2 regions of the Pelotomaculum isophthalicicum JI genome follow, and region 2 is predicted to be linked to the other one. Evidence: a T-box and tRNA genes for the amino acid it is inferred to sense, from the RefSeq annotation. Region 2 holds a T-box; the other holds one or more tRNA genes.
The links. The T-box of region 2 lies ahead of ileS (isoleucine--tRNA ligase). A T-box ahead of a tRNA ligase gene usually reads a tRNA of that ligase, here a tRNA-Ile.
Positions count from the first base shown of each region.

Region 1: it has a tRNA-Ile gene. The T-box ahead of ileS (isoleucine--tRNA ligase) is inferred to sense a tRNA for this amino acid. The anticodon was not compared.

Region 1 is NZ_JAKOAV010000027.1:2,159-6,521, forward strand. It holds gene L7E55_RS12980 (PAS domain S-box protein) at 1-1,208, shown strand, start outside; gene L7E55_RS12985 (hypothetical protein) at 1,288-1,605, shown strand; tRNA gene L7E55_RS12990 (tRNA-Val) at 1,770-1,845, opposite strand; tRNA gene L7E55_RS12995 (tRNA-Ile) at 1,858-1,932, opposite strand; tRNA gene L7E55_RS13000 (tRNA-Asn) at 1,939-2,013, opposite strand; gene rpoD (RNA polymerase sigma factor RpoD) at 2,076-3,167, opposite strand; gene dnaG (DNA primase) at 3,151-4,363, opposite strand, start outside.
Region 2 is NZ_JAKOAV010000018.1:57,711-62,073, reverse strand. It holds gene L7E55_RS10450 (methyl-accepting chemotaxis protein) at 37-1,899, opposite strand; T-box leader at 2,199-2,453, shown strand; gene ileS (isoleucine--tRNA ligase) at 2,537-4,363, shown strand, end outside.

The DNA.
Region 1 (4,363 bases), on a different contig from region 2:
TTAAGATGCTAAAAGGAAAACGTTACGGACCTTATGTTTATAGAATCTTAAGAAAAGATGGGAAAACAAGATGGATCATGGAGACGGTTGCCCCTATTCAGTATTATGGAAAACCCGCAATACTTGCAAACTGTCTTGATATCACATGGCACAAACGAACTGAAAGGATGTTACGTTTGTCAAAGGAACGTTTCTCCAAGGCTTTTAATGCTGGTCCAAACCCAATGGCTATCAATGTTCTCTCAGATGGACGGTATATTGATGTAAACAACAGTTTTATTAACGTTTTCGGTTTTTCACGACAGGAAATTATCGGCCGTACAACAATAGATTTGAATGTTTATGCGAATCCAGAGGATCGTGCTAAAATAGTGGATTTGGTTCTGGAACATGGAGTTATTCATAACCTGGAACTAAACTTCCGTATTAAATCAGGTGAAATTCGAATGGGATTGTTATCAGCGGATACCATTGAGCTGAGTGGAAAGCAATGCATTCTTGTCACAATAAACGATATAACAGAGCGCAAGCAGGTTGAAAAAGAAATGGCCCGCTTAGAACGTCTGAATCTGGTTGGGGAAATGGCTGCAGGAATTGGCCACGAAATCAGAAATCCCATGACCACCGTGCGTGGTTTCCTTCAAATGCTGAGCAGTAAGAAGGAAAATGTTAATCACAAATACTTTGGTCTTATGATCGAGGAACTTGATCGGGCAAATTCAATTATTACCGAGTACCTTTCGATAGCCAAGAACAAACCGGTTGATTTAAAATTAATGAACCTCAATCAGTTGGTACAAACTCTATTTCCGTTAATTCAGGCAGATGCCATTAACGCTGACAAATATATAGAAGTGAAACTGGCGGAAATTCCGGACCTGCTTTTGGATGAAAAAGAAATTCGCCAACTAATTCTCAACCTTGTCCGCAACGGGCTTGAAGCAATGTCACCTGGTGGAAAATTGCTCATAAAAACGTTCATCGATGGTGATACTGTTATTTTATCAGTGCAGGATCATGGTTCCGGAATCAAGACTGAAGTACTTGAAAAGATCGGTACTCCCTTTTTCACAACTAAAGATACCGGTACTGGTTTGGGTCTTGCCGTTTGCTACAGCATCGCTGACAGACATAATGCTACTATAGATATCGAAACTGGACCTAGCGGTACTACCTTTTTTATACGATTTGGGGCTGTTATTGGTTAATAGTACGATGCTACCTTGAAACGATTTTTTTTATAAGATATAATCACAGCATATATGAATTAAATGGAGGTAAATAACAGTGACATTCGAAATTTATAAACCACGTGGTGAAAGAGCTAAAAAACAAGCTCTAGTTTCACTTTCAAAAAACTCAATTGTTATAAACAAAGTAGCAAGAGAAAAATTTAACGTTGATAAAATTGAATTGGCATATGACCGTGACACTAACATTATCCGGATCTCGGCATCAGAAAGCGGACAAACGATCAAAAAAACGAAAGTATTTGCAAGGGGATTTTTCAACTACTTCAATATTAATAAAACAGGGAAGTTTCCCGCTGAGTATAATACTGATCAAAACGCTCTCTATGTGGACCTCAAGAAAAGCCAGCGATAATATGTAAGAAGCGCTTCCGCGAGACAAGCTAGAAATCCCATCACTAATATTTGCTAAAAGCAAGAAACCTTCCCGAATAAGAGGAAGGTTTCCTTCCAGAACAATCTATGATTAGCAATTGATTTGCAAAACAGGGTTTTGGCTAATCACCAAAACCCTAAACTTGGTGGGCGATGACGGGCTTGAACCGCCGACATCCTGCTTGTAAGGCAGGCGCTCTCCCAGCTGAGCTAATCGCCCTTACTATTTATTTGGTGGGCCCACCAGGATTCGAACCTGGAACCAGCCGGTTATGAGCCGGATGCTCTACCGTTGAGCTATGGGCCCAAAAAATGGCTCCCCGAGTAGGATTCGAACCTACAACCTACCGGTTAACAGCCGGTTGCTCTACCGTTGAGCTATCGAGGAACATCGGTAGTTAACATTATACGATATTTTGTGCTGTCCGTCAACATATTGCTAACGATAATTTAATCAAGATAATCTTTCAGTTTCTTACTCCGGCTGGGGTGGCGCAGTTTACGCAAGGTCTTGGCTTCAATTTGCCTGATACGTTCACGCGTTACACCAAACTTTTGGCCTACTTCTTCAAGAGTGCGCGCACGTCCGTCATCAAGCCCAAAGCGCAAGCGCAACACTCTCTGTTCGCGGTCAGTCAGCGTCTTCAGCACCTCGTCCAATTGTTCACGCAAAAGGGTAAACGATGCTTCCTCGGCAGGCGCTCTTGCCTCGTGATCTTCAATAAAATCACCCAGATGGGAATCCTCTTCTTCCCCAATAGGCGTTTCCAGCGATACCGGCTCCTGGGCAATCTTAATAATTTCCCGCACCTTGTCCTCGGAAATATTCATTTCCTTGGCAATTTCCTCCGGGCTTGGATCACGCCCCAATTCTTGTAATAACTGTCTTGACACCCTTATTAATTTATTGATCGTTTCAACCATATGAACAGGTATTCTGATGGTTCTGGCTTGATCAGCGATCGCCCTGGTTATAGCCTGACGAATCCACCAGGTAGCGTAAGTGCTGAATTTATATCCTTTACGGTAATCAAATTTTTCCACCGCTTTAATTAAACCCAGATTGCCTTCCTGAATCAAATCCAGGAATAACATGCCTCTACCCACGTAGCGTTTCGCGATGCTGACGACCAGCCTCAAGTTGGCTTCCGCCAACCGGCGTTTCGCTTCTTCATCTCCATTTTCCATGCGCTTGGCAAGCTCAACTTCCTCTTCGGACGTCAAAAGCGGAACACGGCCAATCTCCTTGAGATACATACGAACAGGATCATCGATTCCGACACCTTCAGGAACCGAAAGATCAACTTCCACTTCTTCGGGAGGGGATTCCATTACAGCGCCATCAAGCGAGTCCAGTTCCGGCGTTTCAGCGACAACTTCTATGCCCATATTAGCTAGTTTTACGTAAAATTCATCCATTTGCTCGGGAGACAGATCAGTTTCCTGGAGGCCGTCCATAATCTCATTGTAGGTCAATACACCACGTTTTTTGCCTTTCTCAATTAGCTCCTTTATGCACTCATTCTTAATTTCGTCTCTCAGCGCCTTCACTCCCCTCTCTAGGGTGCTTCCAAGTATCTGTCTTTAAAAATTGCTGATATTCTTGCAACAAATTATCAACGCGATCATGATTGCCTACCCGTTCAGCCTCAGAAATTCCCCTTAAAATTATATACTCACGCCATAGATGACCGTACAATTCATGGTCCCCTGACCTTTCCGCGTCACCTATCTCCTTTATGAGTGTCTCCCTGCGCTCTTGCCTGTTGCAACGATGAATTGACTCTAAATAGTCCTTCATTATCTGAGCCCGGTTTTCACCGGGGATATCATGGGTTAGAAATTGACTCAACAAGGTTTGTTCATCATCCTTAAGATGATTAAAAATTTTAGCCGGCTGGTAATACGGCTCTTTTAATATCATTAAAAATTGTTTAAATATATTTTTATGACTCGTGTTTCTAAAAGGTTCCTCTCCGAGCTCTGAAAAAATAATTTCCACTATAGACGGATCTTCCAAAACCAGTTTTAATAGACCAATCTCCGCTTTCTCCCTGGAGTTAAGTTTATTTTCCTTATTTATTATTATATTATGCTTAGTTTTAACAATATTATCCGGATTTGTCCATTTTTTTCCCAAATTTGCTTCAAATCTCTTAAATTCAGCTGTAACCGCTTCAGGACTCGAACTTAGAAAACGTGATATGATCTTTAAACTCTCTTCTCTTTCAATATCGCTCTTAATTCCTGCGATACTTGGAAACACCTGCCGCATAACTTCCAGTTTCCCGGAAACAGTCCTCACCGGCTTATTACCAATTGCCTGCCGCAGTCTGTATTCAATTAATGAAAGCGCCTGCTCAATTAAATTTTCCCAAGCTTGGTACCCATGTCGCCGCAAAAAGTCGTCAGGATCTTTCCCATCCGGGATGTTCACTACACGTACCTGACAACCGATTTCCTGCAGCAACTCCAAGCCCCTTAAAGTGGCAGCCACGCCGGCGGCATCGGAATCATAAGCGATCACCACATTGCGGCTGTAATTAATTATTAGCCTGCCCTGTTCCCTGGTTAGACTGGTACCCAGCGAAGCGACCGCGTTCGTTATTCCATAACGATGGGCAGTAACTACATCCATATATCCTTCCATAATAATAACGTAGCCTTTTTCCTTGATAGACCGCCTTGCCAGGTGGAGGCCGTAAAGGAGATGGCCCTTACTGAATAAAACAGTCTCC
Region 2 (4,363 bases):
CCGGCGTGAAACACCGGCGCTGATTTGTTAGATTTGCTACCTGTTGAATTTTTTCATCGCTTCTTCCATTTCCGCCGCGATGTTGTTCAACTCGGCGGCTGCGGCTGAGACCTCTTCCATTGCCGCTGTTTGTTCTTCGGTGGTAGCGGCCACATCCTGTATCGCTCTGCTCACCTGCCCGGCGGCAGCAGCCACATCCTGCGCTTTCAAATTAAAATCTTGCACCAGCCTGATTACTGAGACCAACGTTTGACTGACTTCTTTCACTACCTGATCGCCGCGTTCCACATTCTCTTTGCTCTTTTCCATGTCAGCGGCGGCTCGCTTCGATTGTTGCTGCACCTCGCTGATGATCCGGCTTATTTCTCCCGCTGATTGGGCGGAACTTTCGGCCAGTTTGCGCACTTCATCCGCGACGACAGCGAAACCCATGCCCGCTTCCCCGGCTCTTGCCGCTTCGATGGCTGCGTTTAGCGCCAGTAAATTGGTTTGTCCGGCAATCGCGTTGATAGTTTCCACAAATTGTCCCACGTTGCCCACAGCCTGGTTCAACGTGCTCATAGAGGTTGACATTTCGTTCGCGGATTGTTTCATTTCCTGCATGGCGCTAATCACCGTATCGATGCTCTGCTGACCCTGGCCTGCCTGGCGGCTGGCTTCATCAGCCTGCTCGGAAACTTCTTTAATGTTTTCAACCACATTTTCCACCGTGGCGGAAATTTCGCCAACTGTGCTGGCGTTTGTCGTAGCTGCGGCGGCAGTTTGATCAGCCTGGAAAGCCAACGTTTTAGCGGTGTTGGATACCTGATTGCTGGCTTGGGCGGTTTTGCCGAGGACTTCTTTTAAATCCTTGCGCATTCCTTCAAAAGATCCGGCTAGATGGCCGATTTCATCATTAGTGTCAACCGCTACCTCCGTGTTCAGATCTCCCTGTGCCAGCCTGTTAGTGGCTGCTACCAGGTCGTTGATCGGCCGGATTGTCTTTTCGGTCATAAACCAGCCTAACGCCAACAACAACAGGGAAGTGATCACAATGATAATAGTAATGTTTCTGGTCAGGGCGTCAATAGTGCCAAATACTTCATGACGGTCCGCGACGACGGCCAGGAACCAGTTGGTGATAGGTACTTGCTGGTAATAAAGGATCGAGCCAACTCCCATGAAAGAATACTCCGCGTTCCCTGCTTTTGTAACCGGCATTCCACGGATTATTTCAGCCATTTGCGCCGACACGGCACTGCTTTCCTTGGACAAATCCTGGTTCAGCAGGTCCTTGTTCGGGTGAGCGATGCATACGCAATTGGCGTCAATCATGAAGGCCCGCCCGTTATTTCCGTGCTTCATCAATACAACCTCTTTGGAAAGCTTATCCAGATCCATCACGCCAAAAAGGACGCGGAACAGCCTGCCGTCCTTTTTAACAGGAACCGCTACAGACACTGACAGCTTACCGTCGTTTTTGCCAATCTTTGGCGATGAAAAAAACAAATCTTTTCCGCCGGTTATCGCCTGGTAATAATCACGTTCGGTTATTGACACACTGCTGCCATCCGCGATAAACGACGTGCCGTTTAAATCGGACATCGAAATCATACTGAATAAATTACTGTCTTCTTTTAGCAAGCGTCTTCCTTCATCTAACAGATATTGTTTTGCGACTTCCCAGTCATTCCCTAAAATAGTGGGTGAGCTTGCCAATGCGAGTAGCTTATCAACATGCTGCTGGAGGATATCATTGATCATTTTGCTGTCCGTTACCGTACTGCTTTCCAGACTTTCCTGCAATTGAGCCGCCTGGTTATTTCTGGCGGTAACCAGGGCAATAACATTGGTGACAACCAGCGTTACCACTGCCAATAGCAGTAAAGCTAGAATCTTTGATTTGACACTGTTGAACAAAGCAGTCACCCCTTCGTTATTGTTAAAATTATTTCTATTTTTTCAACTTGTTTTATATTAGGGCAACTTGCATTGCAAGTCAAGAAAAAAATACCGTTGTTATAATGTGCCTTCCATATACTTTTGTACGCGTCTCCGGTAGGAATATAACTCGAAATCAGAGTATAGTTGAACGCTATGCGGCGCTACGGTTTGTTGAGTACATATTGATGGGAAGCTTTCGCGATACCAGGCAGTTTGTGAAAAGGAAGTTGACTGCTCAGGCGCTTTTCTATATAATATTTCGTGTTGGAATATCAATATTTCCTGTGAACGGGAAGAGTAAGCGGCAGATATCCGTTAAGAGAGCCTGGGTCAGGTGGGAGCCGGGCACGGGCGGCCGTTGAAAATCACCCGGGAGGCGCCGGCTGAAACCACGATGGAACAAGGGATTAAGCGCGGACGGTTCGCCACCGTTAGATGGCGGTGAAGGTAGCCGGCCGGTTTACGCTTTTGAAGCGTTGGAGCAGGTTGGTAGTAGGGTGGTACCGCGGGTATAACAACCCGTCCCTTTGGGGGCGGGTTTTTGATGTTTTAGAAGAAGATGCATTTGCTTTTGTTAATGAGTCTCATGTTGAATATTAGAGAGGTGTGAAAAATGGACTACAGCAAGACCTTAAATCTACCCAAGACCGACTTTCCGATGCGGGCTAACCTGGCTGAAAGGGAACTGGAGTTTTTAAAGTTTTGGGATGAGATCGATATCTATCATCAGGTTCAGAAAAAAAACAGCGGCCGGCCGAAGTTTATCCTGCATGACGGCCCGCCATACGCCAACGGACACATTCACCTCGGCCACGTCCTCAATAAAGTGCTGAAGGATATCGTGGTAAAGTTCCATTCCATGACCGGGCATGACGCTCCATTTGTACCCGGCTGGGATACTCACGGCCTGCCAATCGAACAGGAGGCTATCAAGGCTTTCGGTCTGAAACGTCACAATATCGATTCTGTGGAGTTTAGAAAGAAGTGTAAAGATTTTGCCTTGAAGTTTGTAGATATCCAGCGGGATGAGTTTATCAGGCTGGGAGTGCGCGGCGAATGGGACAAACCTTACCTTACTCTGATGCCAAACTTTGAAGCCCGCCAGATCGGTGTTTTCGGGGAAATGGCTAAAAAAGGATATATTTATAAAGGATTAAAGCCGGTATACTGGTGCGCCGCCTGTGAAACCGCTCTGGCAGAAGCTGAGGTGGAGTACGGCGACGATGAGTCAGCTTCCATCTATGTAAGATTTCCTGTAAAAGACGGCAAAGGTGTTTTACCGGAAGAGAATACTTATGTGGTGATCTGGACCACTACCCCCTGGACCCTGCCGGCTAATGTGGCGATATGTCTCCACCCTGACTTTGAGTACGTAATGGTCAAGGTGAACGAAGATAAATATGTGGTGGCGAAAGAATTAAAGGATAGTTTCCTGGAAATCATCGGCGCGGAGAATGCCGGTGTAGTGAAAGAATTCAAGGGCTCGGATTTGGAAAGAGTGGAATGCGCCCACCCTTTCGTAGACAGAACTTCACTGTTGATTCTGGGCGATCTTGTTACTCTGGAGCAGGGTACGGGCTGTGTCCACATCGCTCCCGGCCACGGCATGGAAGACTATGAAGTTGGCAAGCAATACAACCTGCCTGTGTTGTCGCCCGTCGACGGCAAAGGACATTTTACTGATGAAGCCGGCATTTTCGCCGGGCAGTTCTACCTTGACGGCAACAAAGCCGTGCTGGAAGAACTGGAGCGGCGCGGTCATTTGCTGAAATATGCCACCTTCCGGCACTCCTACCCGCATTGCTGGCGCTGTAAAAAGCCGGTGCTTTTCCGCGCCACCGAGCAATGGTTCGCTTCAATTGACGGCTTTCGCCAGGAAGCGCTCGCCGATATCCGGAAGGTGCGCTGGATTCCCGAGTGGGGTGAAGAACGGATCTACAATATGGTAGCCAATAGGAGCGACTGGTGTATTTCACGCCAGCGCACCTGGGGAGTGCCGATTCCGATTTTTTATTGTAATAGCTGCGGTAAAGATTTGATTAACGACGAAACCATCAGCCACCTCCAGGCGCTTTTCCGGGAACATGGTTCTGACATCTGGTTTGCCCGGGAGGCCGGGGACCTGCTGCCGCCGGGCACGAAATGCGCGCAGTGCGGTTCAACGGACTTTACCAAGGAAACTGACATTATGGACGTCTGGTTTGACTCCGGCACCAGTCACATGGGCGTGCTTGACGAACAGTCCGTCTGGCCGGATCTGTGCTGGCCGGCGGATCTTTACCTGGAAGGCAGCGACCAGCACCGCGGCTGGTTTAACTCTTCTCTTTCCACTTCTGTGGCCGTCACCGGTCAGCCGCCTTACCGGGCGGTGCTGACGCACGGTTTTGTGGTTGACGAACAGGGGCGAAAGCAGTCCAAATCCCTTGGCAACGTGGTTGAC